Regions from separate parts of the Paenibacillus enshidis genome, predicted to be linked through region 1. Evidence: riboswitches for the same ligand, from Rfam matches in the RefSeq annotation. Region 1 holds a riboswitch; each other region holds the start of a gene.
The links. A riboswitch is a leader RNA that binds a small molecule or an ion and turns the genes downstream of it on or off. The one in region 1 is predicted to bind cyclic di-GMP.
Positions count from the first base shown of each region.

Region 2: linked by a shared signal. The riboswitch ahead of ACE41H_RS00940 (helix-turn-helix transcriptional regulator) and the one ahead of ACE41H_RS16275 (transglutaminase-like domain-containing protein) in region 1 are both predicted to bind cyclic di-GMP.
Region 3: linked by a shared signal. The riboswitch ahead of ACE41H_RS21990 (hypothetical protein) and the one ahead of ACE41H_RS16275 (transglutaminase-like domain-containing protein) in region 1 are both predicted to bind cyclic di-GMP.
Region 4: linked by a shared signal. The riboswitch ahead of ACE41H_RS09615 (glycosyl hydrolase) and the one ahead of ACE41H_RS16275 (transglutaminase-like domain-containing protein) in region 1 are both predicted to bind cyclic di-GMP.

Region 1 is NZ_JBHHMI010000014.1:103,344-107,687, forward strand. Features, by position in the region: gene ACE41H_RS16270 (collagen binding domain-containing protein) at 1-952, opposite strand, end outside; gene ACE41H_RS16275 (transglutaminase-like domain-containing protein) at 1,234-2,034, opposite strand; cyclic di-GMP riboswitch class I at 2,048-2,135, opposite strand; cyclic di-GMP riboswitch class I at 2,194-2,281, opposite strand; gene ACE41H_RS16280 (bifunctional transcriptional activator/DNA repair enzyme AdaA) at 2,558-3,121, shown strand; gene ACE41H_RS16285 (methylated-DNA--[protein]-cysteine S-methyltransferase) at 3,169-3,672, shown strand; gene ACE41H_RS16290 (hypothetical protein) at 3,837-4,344, opposite strand, start outside.
Region 2 is NZ_JBHHMI010000001.1:223,632-227,975, forward strand. Features, by position in the region: gene fabF (beta-ketoacyl-ACP synthase II) at 1-1,084, opposite strand, end outside; gene ACE41H_RS00935 (helix-turn-helix transcriptional regulator) at 1,227-2,090, shown strand; cyclic di-GMP riboswitch class I at 2,288-2,378, shown strand; gene ACE41H_RS00940 (helix-turn-helix transcriptional regulator) at 2,533-3,261, shown strand; partial or broken gene ACE41H_RS00945 (SDR family NAD(P)-dependent oxidoreductase) at 3,315-3,764, opposite strand; gene ACE41H_RS00950 (3-hydroxybutyrate dehydrogenase) at 4,002-4,344, shown strand, end outside.
Region 3 is NZ_JBHHMI010000031.1:37,068-41,411, forward strand. Features, by position in the region: gene ACE41H_RS21980 (sensor histidine kinase) at 1-969, opposite strand, end outside; gene ACE41H_RS21985 (response regulator) at 969-1,658, opposite strand; gene ACE41H_RS21990 (hypothetical protein) at 1,831-2,076, opposite strand; cyclic di-GMP riboswitch class I at 2,100-2,190, opposite strand; gene ACE41H_RS21995 (winged helix-turn-helix transcriptional regulator) at 2,417-2,743, shown strand; gene ACE41H_RS22000 (MFS transporter) at 2,979-4,184, shown strand; gene ACE41H_RS22005 (hypothetical protein) at 4,264-4,344, shown strand, end outside.
Region 4 is NZ_JBHHMI010000006.1:171,699-176,042, forward strand. Features, by position in the region: gene ACE41H_RS09610 (hypothetical protein) at 1-277, opposite strand, end outside; gene ACE41H_RS09615 (glycosyl hydrolase) at 326-1,906, opposite strand; cyclic di-GMP riboswitch class I at 1,935-2,022, opposite strand; gene ACE41H_RS09620 (sugar phosphate nucleotidyltransferase) at 2,210-3,583, opposite strand; gene ACE41H_RS09625 (UDP-glucose dehydrogenase family protein) at 3,647-4,344, opposite strand, start outside.

The sequences.
Region 1 (4,344 bases):
GCTCGCCGGCAAGCTTCGCCGAATAACGAATCTCATAGGCTTTGCTGATCGTTTCATCCTGGAAAGCAAGCTCCAGTTTGGCACCGCCGTTCGTTTCGACTGTATACTTGTCGGCCCCTACCTTTTCGCCAAGGACCGTCGAGCCATCGCCGTTAACTTGCAGGCGGTACACCTCCACAGAGTCGGCGATAAGCTCCGAGCCTTCAGGCATCGTATCAGTGATGACCGCATGCTTGATTTTATCCAGCGACTTGTTGACCTGAACCGTCCAATCAATCCGGTCTTTGCCAATCGCTTTTCCCTGCTTATCAATCAGCTTTCCACCCTGCGGCTTCAGATTCACGATAACGGTCTGCACTCCGCTTTTTACCGGAATGGCGATGATGACTTCCGTGCTCCCCTTAATGGTTTCCTTCGTAAATTCCGTACGAATTTCCAGCATGCCGCTTACATTGGAATGGCTCTCTACATAACCGTTGAAGGTCATGACAACCTTCCCGCTGCGATCGACGGTAAATCTGCCAACTTCGTCTTGATCGGCCACGAGCGGTGCTTCAATGTCCGTGAAAATTTCAAACTGCTTTGGCAGCTCGAAGGTAAAAGTATCCCCGTCCTTGTAGCCGTGATTGTTCGGAAGCTCCCATTCGTAGCTGAGATTGACAGCCTTACCGATGTCCAGGGTGCTGTCCGGATTATATACCGCATCGATCACGTTACCGTCCAAGTCGGTTAATACCACTTTTGTTAAAATGTTGTCCGTATTGTTGACCGGCGCTGGTGGGATATAGACGTCATCCGTGACTCCAACGTCTTCCGTCTCTCCATACACGGATTCCTGCACGCTTGCCGATGCATTTGCCGCATTGGCATTGGCCGTCCAGGCGGATACACCAAACAGCGATTGAAGCAGAAGCAGCAGCGCCACAACGATTCCACTAACTTTTTTCTTCATAATCTCTCCCTCAGTCTCTACATCACCCTCGTAATGTTCGGTTCCGATCCTGCTGCCGTGCGCAAATCAGATTATCTATACTCCATTGAATTGTATGCCGTTGAGACCGTCCAGTCCATCACCTCCGCATATTTCTAATGGCGCACGATTCATTGTCCCTGTTTTTCCCACCAGAACCAAATGGGCTTCTTGCATTATAACTGCCCGATCTCTACAATTTCTCTACAAACTCGAATAAGCCTTGGACATTTGTCCAAAGCTTAGATTGAATGTATACTATTTTAGTAATACTTGGATACTGAATAACGAGCGGCGTCTTTAATCATTTTAAAATCAGCCCCGCTGGCTTTCCAGCCCGCATCGACCGTTGTATCAATGGTTACCCACTTCCCGTTCAAATAAACTTCGTTCCAGGCGTGGTAAACATCGACGTATTCCGATGTTCCCATATCTAGCTTGGCTGGAATACCGATGCTCCGCAGCATGGAAGCGAATAGGGAGGCATAGTCGTAGCACATCCCTTTCTGTCCGGTAATCGTACGGTTGATATCGGGAAGGTAATCCGTCAGATCACTGGTTGCAAGTGCCTTGTCGTATCTGATCGTACCCACAACATATTCATAAATAGCCTGCACTTTTTCCTCGTCAGATTGAGCGGACCTGGTCAGCTTCTTTGCAAGCTGAGCGACCTTGTCCTGTTCGCTCCAATTGATATTTTGTACAGAGCCCAGAAACACTTTGCTATTGTTCGTCAGTTGAAGCGTAACAGGCGCTTCCTGAACGATCTTGTATTTGGTACCGCTGATCTGTTCCAGTACGGTAACCATATAATCACCGTTGCCCATCTGCAGCGGAAATGCTTCCTGACGTTTGTTCGGCAAAAGCATATATGTATATTTGTCCTGACCTTTTGCAATCATGAGCTTTGTCTTCATGCCGGCTTTCACGTCATATCGAATAACGATCACACCACGGTCCAGCTGTTCCAAGCCCAGCCAATTTTGAGATTGGGTAGCTTGTACTAATGGAGCCCACAATAATAACGCAAAAAGTCCTACAATCGCGAATATTGCGTTGCGCATACTGTAAACTCCCTTCGGTAGCCAGGCTGCCATTGACATAACGTCAAGAAGGCCCTGTAGCTTTGCGTCCCAGTCTTTCGACAAGTTTGCCGTTATCGTGCTAGAGTTTCCAGATATCAATATATTTTTGTCCAATGAAAACAAAAAAAGCGTCTTCTTTTCGGTAGCTGGCTGCCATCTGACATATCGTCAATTAGGCCCTATAGCTTTGCGTCCTCGCCTTTCGACAAGTTTGCCGTTATCGTGAGTAGCTTTTGTGAGACTATCTTACCAGACATCTCTATTTCTATCAAGAGAAAATTTACAAGATTCATTGATTTCTGCGCCCATTCGATGATCTTTTTCGATTCTCTCTCAGACCATAAGAGCAAGAATGAGGACGAAATAATAAAGCCTCCTTGATAAAATGAGTTACAATAAACAGAAGGGGGAAGCAAAATGTCGGTCATTCAGGAATTATGGGAGTCACAGGATACATTACATTTAGTATGAAAACTAGACTGGGAGGGAAGGCGATTAAGTGATGACCAGTATAAATCTTTCATTTGACGAGATGTGGGAAAAAATCATTGCCTGCGACCGGAGATATGATGGATTATTTTATACAGCTGTGAAAACAACGAAAATCTACTGCCGTCCTTCCTGCAGGTCCAGAAAACCCAAAAAAATAAACGTTGAGTTTTACCATAATATCAGTGAAGTTGAAAAGGCTGGCTATCGTGCGTGCAAAAGATGCCAGCCCGAGGTTGAGCATTCTCCTCATAGTGAATTCGTTAAAAGTATTACGACGATTTTAGTGAATCAATATAAACAAAATTTGAAGCTGAATGATGTTGCGGAACAGGTCGGTCTAAGTCCCTTTTATCTTGAAAGGCTATTTAAAAAAGAAACATCAGAGACTCCACGTACTTTTTTGGACAAAGTGCGCATCGATAAAGCCGTACAGCTTCTTCAAACGACCAGTATGACCAATCTTGAAATTGGTTATGAGGTTGGCTTTCAAAGTCTCTCTAATTTTTACAAAGTGTTTCGAAGCTTAAAAGGCTGCTCGCCAAGCGAGTTTCGTAAGATGAGCAAAGAACTCTAACCGGCAGGCTGGAGAGCCTGCCTACCTTTTATCTTGGAGGTCCTTATATGAGCAGACTGCATATATTAGATTACCAATCACCCATTGGAATGATTGAAATACAAGGAACAGATCAAGCTGTATACTCTATCCTGTTCACAGAACGGGATCACATCATAAATGCTATCCATGACGAAACTCCCCAGGCTTTGAAGCTTTGCCATGATCAGCTTGATGAATATTTTAAAGGCACGCGCACTGAATTTACATTTCCTTATATATATGAAGGTACCGAATTTCAAAAAACAGTCTGGAATTCTTTAAAAACAGTACCCTACGCACAAACATGGTCCTACAAAGATATTGCTGTTTCCATTGGCAATGAAAAGGCCATACGAGCGGTCGGCAGTGCAAACGGTAAAAACAAATTAAGCATTGTCATCCCTTGTCACCGAATTATTGGTACAAACGGGAAGTTAACCGGCTATGCGGGCGGCTTATGGCGAAAGGAATGGCTTCTTAAGCATGAGCAACGTTTGAGAAAAGATGTATCACCAAACTATTTTCCCTAAATTTGGTATAAAGTGCAAGGATGAATACTTTTCTGGCCATAAGTGCATTTTAACCATGACCCAATAGACGATGAACCATTGATATTAATCATGGTATCATGTATAATTGGGTTAGATTCAAGGGGTCATTGGCAATCACTTCGGTGGTTCAGCGATGGCCTCTTTTAATTTGAGCATATATAATCGAATGCCAGTAGCAACCTCCGCATTGAAGTACTTAAACTTCCTGCTCCAATCTCTTTCGCGACTTCAATTTTCCTCTTAATATATGCTTCGATCTGATCCCTAGCTAGCCTATGTATGTTGTAAGCGATAATGTCCTGTTCTTTTGGCTCTTTATAGCAGCAGGAAAGTATTTCCTCAATCGAGTTCATTCTTATTGTATAAGACGCATTAATTCCGCTAGTACAACTATTTAAATCGTGATATCGTTCAATTCGTTGCTTAATCTTCTCTTTCTCCACTGCATTAAGACCAGTCTTATCAATATCAACCATTTCAACATGCCTGAAGAATGGTATCTTAGCAGTGTTACCCTGACTCGCAACATATCTAAGTGCAATTTCAGTAGGTATCTCGTTTTTATTAAAAATATAATCCTCCACATATGAAATTAGATCTGGTGTCCGGAATATATAAGTTGCGTCACCTAAAGCTACTACAAGTTTCTCG
Region 2 (4,344 bases), on a different contig from region 1:
TGCCATCCTGCAGAGATTTCACCAACGCAACCGCTTCGACGGCGCCTGATGCCCCCAGCATATGACCGGTCATGGACTTGTTCGCTGTGACCGGCATACGGTACGCATGGTCTCCGAACACTTGCTTGAGCGCGGCGGTCTCTGAGCGGTCCCCGATCATCGTGCTCGTGGCATGGGCGCTGATGACGTCCACCTGTTCCGGAGAGATACCGGCTTCGGACAATGCAGCAACCATCGCCCGAGCTGCCCCGTGTCCGTCCGGCGGGGTGGCTACCATATGGTAGGCGTCTGAACTCGCCCCGTAACCGATCACCTCTGCCAGAATGGTGGCTCCTCTGTTTTGCGCATGGGAGAGGGATTCCAGAACGAGGATGCCGGCCCCCTCCGCCATGACGAATCCATCCCGTTCCGCGTCAAACGGGCGGCTTGCCCGCTCAGGCTGTGCATTGCGGGTGGAGAGGGCAGTCGCATTGGCAAAGCTGGCCAGGGCAATATCCGTTAGGGCCGCCTCTGTGCCGCCCGCGATCATGATGTCCGAACGCCCGGCCTGGATATTGAAAAAAGCTTCTCCAATAGCAGTGTTTCCAATGGAGCAGGCGGTCACCGGCGACATGGAGGGGCCAAGCGCGCCATACCTGATGCTGATCATGGCGGCTGCCATATTGGAAATCATCATGGGCACCAGAACCGGACTGATCCGTTCCGGTCCGCGTGCGGCGAGAACGGCGCTCTGGTTCAACAGGCTTTGAATACCTCCTGTACCGGAGCCGACATACACCCCGAACCGCTCCCTATTTATCTCTTCAAGCTTGAGTTCTGATTGCTGTAGGGCCTCATCCGCAGCCGCCAGAGCGAACTGGCAGAAGCGGTCCATTTTGCGGGCTTCTTTAGTGCCAAAAAGCGCATTTGCATCGAAATCATGTACAATCCCCGCCATTTTCACCTTCTGCTTTGATGTATCCAGCGAATCTATTTGCGAAATTCCGGATTTCCCGCGTACAAGGCCGGACCAGAACGTCTCCACATTATTGCCCAGCGGCGTAATAACGCCCATGCCTGTGATTACGACTCTTTCTTTCTCCATAAAAGGAACCTCCCTTGAACTGAACAAATTCTGTTATCAGGGATAGAATGTCATGAAATTTATCCTATTACAAGATATAGTTTATGCTAGTATAATTAGTACCATAATAATTTAATGAATCGTTGTGAAAAAGGAGAGACCAATGAATTCGCAAACGAGGCTGCAGGTTTTATCCGCTTTTTTAAAGGCGCAGCGTGCCAAGCTTTCTCCCGAAGTAGCCGGGTTTCCGGGAGGCGCGAGACGGAGAACTCCGGGGCTGCGCAGGGAGGAGGTGGCACAGCTGGCAGGGGTGAGCACCACCTGGTATACATGGCTGGAGCAGGGACGCGACATCAAGGTGTCTCCGTCTGTACTGGATTGTGTAGCCACAGCGCTCCAGCTGACGGCTGACGAGCGAAAATACCTGTTCTCGCTCGCTCTGGAAAGCGGGTTGTCAGCATCCTATCCGGCAAAACAAGAAGTGCCGCTCATGACTCCCTCACTGGAAAAAATCATCACCGAGCTGCGCTATTGTCCGGCGATTATTTCAGACCGGACCTGTCATATTGTGGGCTGGAACCTGGCGGCTGCTTATGTATTTCTTGATTTTGAGCTGATTCCCCGGGAAGAACGCAATATGATCGAATTGCTCTTTTCACGCAGGGAATTCAAAAGGCTGGCAGTGAATTGGGAGCATTTCGCGAGCGGTTACCTTGCGATGTTCCGTTCGTACTATGGTCAGTACATGGAAGATGAATGGTATGATCATTTTCTGGAGGAGATGAAAAATCGTTATCCGGATTTTGAACAGATGTGGGAGCAGAGCCAGGTGAGCTACGCGCCGGATGTTCATCTCGAATTCAGGCATGCCAAGGCGGGCAAGATGGTGTTTGAGCTTACGTCTTTGCAGGTTTATGGTGAGCATGATCTGCGCTGCAGTATCTATACACCGAATACAGGCACGGAAGAGAAGCTAAAAAAATTGATGAATGAGCGGGGGGCATTGCAGGAGGAGCCGTATTCCTGACCGTCTTCAAGGGGAGGGGGACTCCTTTCTGTTCTCGACCGTTTTGCCAATCAGCGCAATTCGAAAAAACTTCTTTCTAAAATGCCTCAAATAGGGACAATTGATTGTCGCATTATGTCATACTTGATAGAAAGGTCCTATTCCCAAACGATAAAACGGCATATATATTATACTATATAATTAAAAATTTATTGTTCGTACGACAATAGCAAACCCACTGAAAGGTGGTGACGCAAAGCTACAGGGGCTAAGGTGAAACCTAGATTACTATGCCAGCCAGTTGCCGAATACGACGGAGCCTCCGTCTATTTTGTTATGGCTATCAAAATATGGACGGGGCTTTTTTCATTTTTGCGAATGGCTGCCGGATTCGGCAGTGGCGATGATTAGGAGATCGATTTCATTATTAGTCACTTATTCTTAAAGGGGAGAAGGGAGAATAATGGACCACAGAATATTACTTGAAGTAAACGATCATTTTCCTAATATTCTCAGTATGTCTGAAATAAAAGAGAGGTTGATTGAACGAAAAGAAATTCTGCATTTACTGCAAGAAGAAACTCGGAATATGAATGAGATGCTGTCGATACCCTATTTGTTTGTGATTACGGATACGGATGGAACCGTTATCGATTATTGCGGTACCGATTCGTTAAAAGGTTATTTTGAAAGAAATAATATAAGAAACGGTACATCATTCGCCATGAAAAACGCGGGAATCAATGCCATTTCATTATCTATGGAGCATCGAGCGGTGTCTGTCGTCATTGGAGACGAGCATAGCAACAAATTGTTCGCCGAATTGTCTTCTGTTTGTACACCTATTCGAATAAAAAATATAACTATAGGCTATCTAAGCCTTTGTTTTCATTATTTTCATGAGGTTACATTCGCACTGCCCCTCATTGAACATCTGGCAAGGAATATTGAAGACAAATTGCCTCAAAAGGACTCCCTTCTACAAAAAGAGCTGACCTATTCTCTCTTTGATCGATATGCATTAACCAATCGTGAAAAAGAAATAGCCTATGGGTGGCTGGAAAATAAAAACGTACCTGAAATTGCGGATATTTGTGGGATTAGTCAAAGTACGGTTCGTACGTTTATCAAAAAAATCTATGCCAAAACGAGTGTCAATCATAAAGGGGCATTTCTTAAGAAATTTTCATAGCGCTTAGGAGGAGGGGAGCTATCAGTTCTACATACACCAAAACAACAGCACTCCTATTTAAAGGAGGCATATCCGTCGTCAAGCATGACAACACTCCCGTTAATAGCTCTGGCTTCCTCCAATGAAATCATATATACAGCATCAGCTATTTGCTTTGGATCAATCAATTTGTTGCTCATACTTTTGGCTTTAATCTGATCTATGATTCCCAAGTCTCTGAATTCCTGGAGTAGGTCCGTATCAACGAAGCCTGGTGCTACTGCAACGACTCTGATCCCGTAAGGGGTGTATTCGAGCGCCACAGATTTTATCATCATGTTGACTGCTCCTTTGCTCACGTGATAAGGAAAGGTTCCGGGGCTAGCCAAATATCCGAGTACAGATGGGTTGTTAATGATGATGCCCCTCTTGTTCAGTTCAATCATTTTCTTGCCTGCTGCGAGAATTTCATAAGCCACAGCATGCTGATTTATACTAATCGTTTTATGGTATTCCTCCAGTGATAACAGCCACTCTCTTCCTACTCATCATGAATGGCCTCCCTTAAATATTCTGACAGACATCTCCATGATTCCTCAATTAGTGAATAAAAGAAATACCCAATTTTGGGGACTTCTTTTATTTCAGTAGAATTTTATAATTCTATGTAACAGAATATTGAAAAGCAGCTTAGAGCTTCGTATTACACATTGTTTGGTAATTGCCTGCACGGCTATTTATTAAGAAATGAGGGATATGCAATGCCATTCCATGGGGAAAGAACAGTTATCGTCACAGGCGCCGCTCGCGGCATTGGCTATTCTATTGCCGAAGCATTTGTTAAAAATGGTGACTTCGTCGCGATCGGTGATTTGAACGCGGAAAGTGCGGTTGGCCGTGCGAAAGATATTGGAGACCGGGCAAAAGGTTACGAAGTAAACGTTGGAGACCCGGAATCAGTACAGCTTTTTGTCCAACAGGTGATCGCAGAGCGGGGAAATGTCCATGTTCTGGTCAACAATGCAGGCTTGCAGCATATTGACAAGGTAGAGGATTTCCCTTTGGAAAAATGGAACCAACTGATTAATGTCATGCTGACCGGCC
Region 3 (4,344 bases), on a different contig from region 1:
CATGCCGCTTCCGCCTGTCTGCCTATTCCTCGACTTATCCCCACGGTAAAACCTTTCAAAAATATACGGCAGATCCTCCGCTGAAATCCCTGATCCCGTATCGCTAATGACGAGGTAAACCGCCCCTTTTTCCTTACGTTCCCGGACGCTGACAGCCCCCCCGGCAGGCGTATGGTGAAGGGCGTTGGTCAGCAGATTCACGAGAATCTGCTTCATCCGGTCCACATCCATAAGCAACCTGACATCTGAAATGCCCTCGTACCGGAGCCGCACCCCTTTCTCAAGAAAAGTGGCTTCCATCAGTGCAGCAGCCTTTCCGACAACGATCCGCAGACTCTCTTCTTTCCGTGAAAGCTGGAATTCCGGCGAATCCATTACATTCAACTCCTCCAGCTCACTGACGAGTTGGATCAAACGCTCCACTTCTTCCAGACAGGAGTGAATCCGCGCGGGCGTTGGCTCCCAGACCCCGTCCTGCAAGGCCCTCATGTGGCTCTTTAGCGTCGTCAGCGGCGTGCGCAGCTCATGAGCGATGTCCTGGGACATGGACATGCGCAGCGACTGCTGTTTCTGTAGTTGTTTGGACAGCCGATTCAGGGAGGCCCCAAGCTCCGCGATTTCATCCCTGCCTTCCGTGTTGACACGTACGTCCAGACTGCCCCTGCTGATCCATTCGGCAGCCTGTTTCATATGGACCAGCGGGCGGGAGATGCGTTTCGCAAAATAAACGCCGATAATGAACGCCAGCAGCAGGGAAAACAAACCTGTCAGCAGGATCGACTGAAGGAGGGCGCTCTCCAAATGATCCATCAATGGAGACAGTCTTTTACCTGCCAGTGAGACCTGATCCATATACATCGAGATATGATAATGAGCGGCAAACATGCTGATCACGGCAAAAATGGCAACGATGCCTGCGGCCATGCCAACGATAGTCACGGCCAGCCGGATATACAGCCGGTTAAACATCAGCCCTCACCGCCAAACCGGTAGCCAAAGCCGTACACCGTAAGAATGTAGCGCGGATTGCGGGGATCTTGCTCGATCTTTTGCCGTACATTTTTGACATGCTGATCGATAATGCGGATATCCCCATCAAACCCGAGACCCATCACCCTGTCGACCAGCTCCTCCCGCGGAAAGCGGCGCTGCGGATATTTGGCGAGCAGAAGCAACAGCTTATACTCACTTGGTGTAAGGCTGAGCGGCTCCGAATAGTGGTATACCTGATTTTTCAGCGAATCGATGCGGAGATGCCCGTTATTAAAAGAGATGACGTCCGCCAATAGCTGCGAATCATCTGTCCGGCGCAAGATCGCCTGTACTCTGGCAACCACCTCATTCGGGTCAAAGGGTTTGATCATATAGTCATCGGCCCCGATGGACAACCCGCTGATACGGTCCGCCTGGGCTATTTTTGCGGTCAGCATGAGAATCGGTACGGAACTGAATTTGCGCACCTCCCGGCAGACGGTCTCCCCTTCCATGCCGGGCAGCATCAGATCCAAGATGAGCAGATCAACCCGCTGGCTGCGCAGTACAGCCAACGCTTCCTCACCGCTCGCACATTCCAGTACGTGAAAATGCTCCTTCTGCAAATAAGAAGCCAGTACCTCGCGAATTTTCTGTTCATCATCTACCACCAAAACGGTTTTCAAGGCATGTCCCTCCGTCGCCCAAGTTATACCGGAATTATACCACTCCGAATATGTATGAATCCCCTTGCCTATTAATTTCACCATTTCTGTTTAACCTAAACTTGTGAATATCTTTTGAAGACCGCTGGAAAATGAAAAAGCACCGGAAGCAATCCCTCCAGTGCTTTAAGCGTTAACGTATTTGGAATGTCCGGATCACCCGGATCGATATGATATCTGTATTCAACGGGTCAACGGGTTTAAATGTCATGCTGTATAAATCATACAGTCTCACCTCAACGCCGTATTCTTTGAACTTGTCAGAAAAATCTCCAATCGTAGGCCTTGTCCCCGTTTCGCAAGTAATTCGGCACTCCTCAAGCTTGATTTCTCTACTTTTGTATACAAATTCCACATCCGATTGATAAATACTGCTCACCCTGTTATTTCTCCCTCCGAATTTAAGGTAGCTCAGCCGCCATAGATCCCTAATTGCATCCTTAGGCCTGCAGCTTTGCGTCCTTGCCTTTCGGCAAGTTTGCCCTTGACATAAATGGTGGATCCTCCACTTAAAATAATATAATATATTTTTTCTGTTTTTTCGACATCTTACCGCAAAAAACGCTATTCATCACTCTTGTTTACTTTTTCTATTGTAGTGTTATCATAGATTGTAGTTCCTTAATGGATATGTACATTTCTGAAAGAACCTATACACGTTCAGATTCTATAAAAACCAAAGTATCCCACTTATCATTCATTTTTCAGGAGGTAAACATATGGCTTACAATATCCCAGTCGAAGCAACGCTTGAGGTGATGGGCGGCAAATGGAAGGCAGTCATTTTGTGTCATCTGGATAAAGGCGATAAACGGACCAGCGAGTTGAAAAGACTGATGCCTAGTATTACGCAGAAGATGCTCACACAGCAGCTGCGGGAGCTGGAAGAGGATGGACTTGTGAAAAGGCAAATCTTCGAGCAGGTTCCGCCCAAGGTGGTGTATTCCCTGACCGACTACGGCTGGTCCCTGAAGCCTGTCCTGGATGCCATGTGCGCATGGGGCGAAAAGCATATTGAACAAGACGGTCAAGCAGTCGAGGTTTAATGCCGCTGCTTCGGAACATGCACTTAAATCATCTGCACACGGAAGAGCCGGATTCCTGTAACTCAGGACTCCGGCTTTTTCCGTGATCTGCGTCTTCTTTCCTCCCGCTCCCTTCCTAGTAGGTACCTGGAAGTACCTATAGTACTTCAAAGTACGTACTATTCTTTTTCACGCGAAGCATCCATAATAGCATTTGCCGGCCGGCTAAAATATAAAAATAGGAGTGGAACTGAACATGTCGTCGGACAATAAACGCAGTACTCTGTCGCTGCTGGCTTTGGCCATCAGTGCCTTTGCGATTGGGACAACGGAGTTCATCAGCGTGGGATTGCTTCCCCTTATCGCTGAAGACTTGAATATATCTGTAACCATGACCGGATTAACGGTCACTTTATATGCGTTGGGCGTTACGTTCGGCGCTCCGGTATTAACCTCTTTAACTTCAGGAATACCAAGAAAAACGCTGCTGATCTGGATTATGATCGTGTTCATTGCCGGCAATTCACTTGCAGCCTTCTCTAGTGGAATCGGCATACTGCTTGCGGCACGGGTCATTTCTGCTTTCTCGCACGGCGTATTTATGTCCATCGGTTCAACCATTGCGGCTGACCTTGTGCCGGAAAATCGGCGGGCAAGCGCCATCGCCATCATGTTTTCCGGCTTGACCGTGGCCACGATTACCGGGGTGCCCTTCGGTACGTTTCTCGGACAGCAACTGGGCTGGCGTGCAGCCTTTATAACCATAGCAGTGATCGGTATTATGGCCCTGATCGCCAACTTGATTCTCGTTCCAGGCAATCTGCGGAAGGGGGGCAAAACTCCGGTACGGGATCAGATCAAGCTGATTACCAACGGACGGCTGCTGCTTGCTTTTCTGATTACGGCTCTCGGATACGGAGGCACCTTTGTCGTCTTTACCTACCTGTCTCCCCTGCTGCATGATATTACCGGCTTTGGAGAGACAACCGTAGCTTTCATTCTGCTTCTGTACGGCCTTGCGATTGCCATCGGCAACATCATCGGCGGCAAGGCCGCCAACCGCAAGCCGCTTTCGGCGCTGCTGTATATGTTTATTATTCAGGCGGTGGTCCTGTTTATTCTGTTCTTCACGGCCCCATTTAAAGTGGCCGGCCTGATTACGATTCTTTTGATGGGCCTGTTCGCCTTCATGAATGTGCCCGGTCTTCAGGTGTACGTCGTGAACCTTGCCCAGCGTTTTGTGCCGCAAGCCGTGGATGTCGCTTCCGCAATCAATATCGCGGCCTTTAACGGTGGGATCGCTCTTGGCGCTTACTTGGGCGGCATCATCGTGGACGGTCCGGGACTTATCCACACTTCATGGATCGGCGGTCTAATGGTGGTCGGGGCTGTAATTTTGACAGGCTGGAGCCTGCTGCTCGCCAGAAAAGACAAAGACGCCCCCACCGGGGAAGCTGTATAATGTATTTATCCAAGGACTGTTTCTTCCTGCTGAGGAGCAGTCCTTTTGAATACGAGCCCCTGTGAAAGGAGAATGGCGTATTTTTGCTACCAAGGATATTTTGAGCGTATGGAGAAAATTCGATCATTTCCCGATGGAAACCTTAACAAAAGCATGGTAC
Region 4 (4,344 bases), on a different contig from region 1:
GGGAAGAGGTCCTGACGGCCTGCGCCGCGCCTCCCGCTGCCTTTAATGCCGTTCCACTCACTGCTTTAACGTCTACTGTAAGGGATTCCTTGCCCGTTCCTCCTTGGAACTCGGTGGAAGAATCATTACTGACGCCAAGCATCCATAAAGTTGTAGCCGCAGTCTTGTCATTTTCCTGATTGCTTTTGTTCGCATAACCCAGAAGCAAAAACAAGACAGCTAAGCCAAGCAAGCCCAAAAGCAAATATGCATACTTGTTCGCCAACCCATTTTTCATTGTTCTTGTCCACACTTTCTGTACAGAGTCATCTCCGGAACAAGCGAGCTATTCCGCAGTATGGAACAAAGCGCTTGAAGGAATGACCGCTTTGGCCTCCTGTCCGCTCTCCCACATCAGGCGTGCCATGGCATCACCTGTTCCTTCATAATACTCCACTTTGATGTCGTAGAGCTGATCTGCCGTAAGGCTGATGCTCCCTTTGCGTTCCGTCCAGCTTTGCTTGAACCAACTGTCAATAATCAACTGCCCATCCACCCAGACCCGGATTCCGTCGTCGGAAATGGTCGTAAAAGTATAGGTACCGCTGTACCCCGGTTTTACCTTGCCTGTCCAGCGTGCGGAGAATTGATCGGCAGGCACTGCCGGATCCGGCGCGGAGCTGCGCCAGTTGAAATCCAGCTTGGCATCCGTGCGTGTAAGCACAGGTGTCCCGCTTAGATTGATATTGTTGAAGAATTCGGCGTGCAATCCCTCGTTTACCGTACCTGGAACAGGCTCAGGTGCAGGTTCCGGTGCAGGCTCGGGATCGGGTTCTTCCCCGACCGGCGGCGCTCCCGGAGGAGCAGAGTCGGGTGGCTCCACAGGAGGGGCTTCAGGAGGAGCGGCCATGTCGGCAATCAATTCATCCCTGGTCAACGTTCTGTCCTCATTCATGTATGCAAAAATTTGACGGTTCGAATTGTTTTGTGTCAGCATGTTGCCCCAGGTCATAGAGTATACCCATCTCGGCTGGGCCGACAGCACCCTCTCAGAAGGCATTTCACCGTGCTCGCCAATGGCAATCGGTTTATCTCCTGCCAGATTGAGCAGGCCGTCATAATAGCTCTGCTTAAAATCATTGTCATAGATGTCCGCAGCCAGAATATCGACCTTGGACAAACCGGGGAACGAACTGGCATAAGGAGCAGCCCAAGCGTTCGGAGCGTTGGGATTCCAGACCCACAGCAGATTGTTCAATTGGTGGACATTCACAAATCGGTCATACATGATATCCCATAATTTCACAAAGTTCCTCTTGTTTCCCCACCAGAACCAGTCCCCGTTCATTTCGTGGTAAGGTCTCCACAGAACAGGCACACCCGCATCCCGCAGCTTGCCGAGGGATACCGCGACCTGATCCAGATCTGCGATCAGCCTTGCATATTCCTTGGTCCCTGGCGTTACATACTTGTTAAATTGCGCCTGGGTGATCTTCGCCTGCACATTGGCCCAGGTCAACGGTTTACCGGGAAGCGCCTGATGAAAGGTCATCGTAACGATGCCGCCAGCATTGTGCCAATTCATGGCGCTATATACAACATTGCTGCGCTGGGCTTCGGTCATCGCAGTCGACTGGTTGGAAACAGCACCCAGCTCATAGCCGTGCAGGCCAGCGTACTGTCCACTGATGTTCTTCAGCTCGATGTTCAGTTCATCAGGGCTTTCCAGATAATCATGCTGACCGGTAATCATTCCGCTTCCGTCCAAATTTAACAAATACATATATAATTCGCGCGCCTCGGCTGAAGCAGCAGGATTAATCGGCGCTGCAGCGGCCTGGGCAGCAGAGTGTTCACGGGACAGTCCCGATGGAAGCAGGGAACAAAACAGCATGACAGGCAACAATTTTTGAAAAAATCGATACATAGAATAAGTTTTCACCAATTCTCTCCCTCTCGGTAGCCAGGCTGCCAGCCCTCTAGGGGGTAAGGCCCTTTAGCTTTGCGTACACCTGCCTTTCGGCAGGGTTGCCATTTTTCTATGAAGGCTATGAAACTCCCTCTTATCCTAGAATATCGACTCGGAATTTCCAAAAATTAATATATGATTCACACTAGAACCAATTTTCCAGGATATTTTACAAAATAACCTGTAAAACTACATCATTTTTTTCATTTATATGCGCAAAAACGCAACCTGTGCGTTTTTGTATCAGATTATAGAATTTTCTCATGAAATGAACTGATGCAAAGTGATGTCGTTCCAATCTATGCAAAAGCGGACGATATCTTCTTCCACCAGTTCGGAACCTGTCTGCACCTCAATCAGTTCTACATCGGTTACAGCCAAAATGCTGTGCTTCGTGCCTTCCGGAATGCGGACCACGTCGCCAGCTTTTACTTTATGCAGCTTCTCGTTCAGAATCACTTCCGCTTCGCCGCTGATGATCGTCCATATTTCGCTCCGCTTTCGATGAAGCTGGTAGCTGATATTTTTGTCCTGCTCGATGCAAATCCGCTTGGTGAGCACTTCATTGCCCTCCGGATATTTCACATAATCCACAACCCGGTAATGCCCCCAACGGCGTTCCTCGTACATCGGCCGCTGATTGTGAGCCTTCAGCACTTCCTTGATCCGCGGGCTTTCCGCTTTGTTGGTTACAAGAATACCGTCCGGGCTGGCCGCAACGATCAGATCACTGGCCCCGATAATAGTAACTGGAATGTCCAGTTCGTTAATCAGGTTTGTATTCACACAATCCTCGGTCATCACTCCCTTGCCCACCTGACGCTGCGACATTTCCTCTGTCAGCGTATTCCAGGTGCCGAGATCCTTCCAGAAGCCGTCATAAGGGAGCACTACAATGTTCTCTTCCTTCTCCACCACTTCATAATCAAAGCTTATTTTAGGCAGTATATGATATTGCTTCTGCAGTTCTTCGTAATTCAGCGGAAGCCCCTTCCCTTCCAGTATCTTCAGCAGATACCCCAGACGGAAGGCAAAAACTCCGCAATTCCAGAGCGCGCTCCGCTCGATCAGAAGCTCGGCCTGCTCCCGGTTCGGTTTTTCCTGAAAATGACTGACCTGCAGGCAGCCTGCCGCTCCGGCCGAGCCTTCTTTCGGAATAATATAACCGTATTTTTCGGACGGATAGGATGGGATAACACCCATAAGAGCAAGATTGGCGCCCGTTTCCTGCAGCGTGTATTCCATACGTGCCACCGTATGGAAGAAGGTTTGCTCCACATACGGATCCACCGGCAGGATCGCAATGACCGTATCCGGGGATGCGCCGGCGACACTGTATAGATAACTGGCTGTAAGCGCAATGGCCGGAAAGGTATCCCTGCGTTCAGGCTCCACGATAATGCTGGCATCACTCCCGATTTGACTCTGAATCATTTCGAACTGAGCTCTGCCGGTAGCGATATAAGAGGAATCCGCCATTCCGGTGTCTCCCAGCTGTCTCCATACCCGCTGCACCATGGACTCAGGATGTCCTTCCGGGCTTTCCAGAACTTTCAGAAACTGTTTGGAACGGGAATCGTTGGACAGAGGCCATAATCTTTTACCAGAACCGCCAGACAAAAGCACCAATTTCATAACTCCACTCTCCCTCCATGAAGTAAATTTCCTAAAAAGGACAATTTTTCCCAGCCACTTATATTATACTGCACCTGCAACGCTTGGCGAAAGGCCGTTAAGCCCACTCATGCGTGGTCTGCCGACCGAATAATACTCTAATCCGGATTCGGCGATCTGCTGTTCAGTGAATACATTGCGTCCGTCTATGAGAATCGGCTTGCGCAGCACAGAGCCCAGCATGCGCAGGTCAACCTGTTTGTAGTGATCCCAGTCGGTCAGCAGACAGACGGCGTCAGAGCCAAGCGCCGCTTCTTCAGGCGTGGAGCACCACTGAATAAACTCATGATTAAACTGCTCCCTGAATTTGTCCATTGCGATCGGATCATGGACTTTGACGAACGCGCCTTCCTTCACCAGGGTTTCCACAATTTCGAGGGATGGCGCCTCCCGGATATCATCCGTATTCGGCTTGAAGGACAAGCCCCATACACCTACATGTATGCCGTTTAACTGCCCGAGAGATTCGCGCAGTTTGGAAATCATCATATAGCGCTGATCAGCGTTGACCTCCACTACGGATTTAAGCAGCTTGAACTCGTAATCCACATTGCCTGCGATTTGAATGAGGGCATTCGTGTCCTTCGGAAAGCACGAACCCCCGTATCCGATTCCTGCCTGCAGAAAGGAGGAGCCGATGCGCTTATCCATGCCCATGCCAACCGCTACATTGGTAACGTCAGCACCCACTTTTTCACAAATATTAGCAATCTCGTTAATAA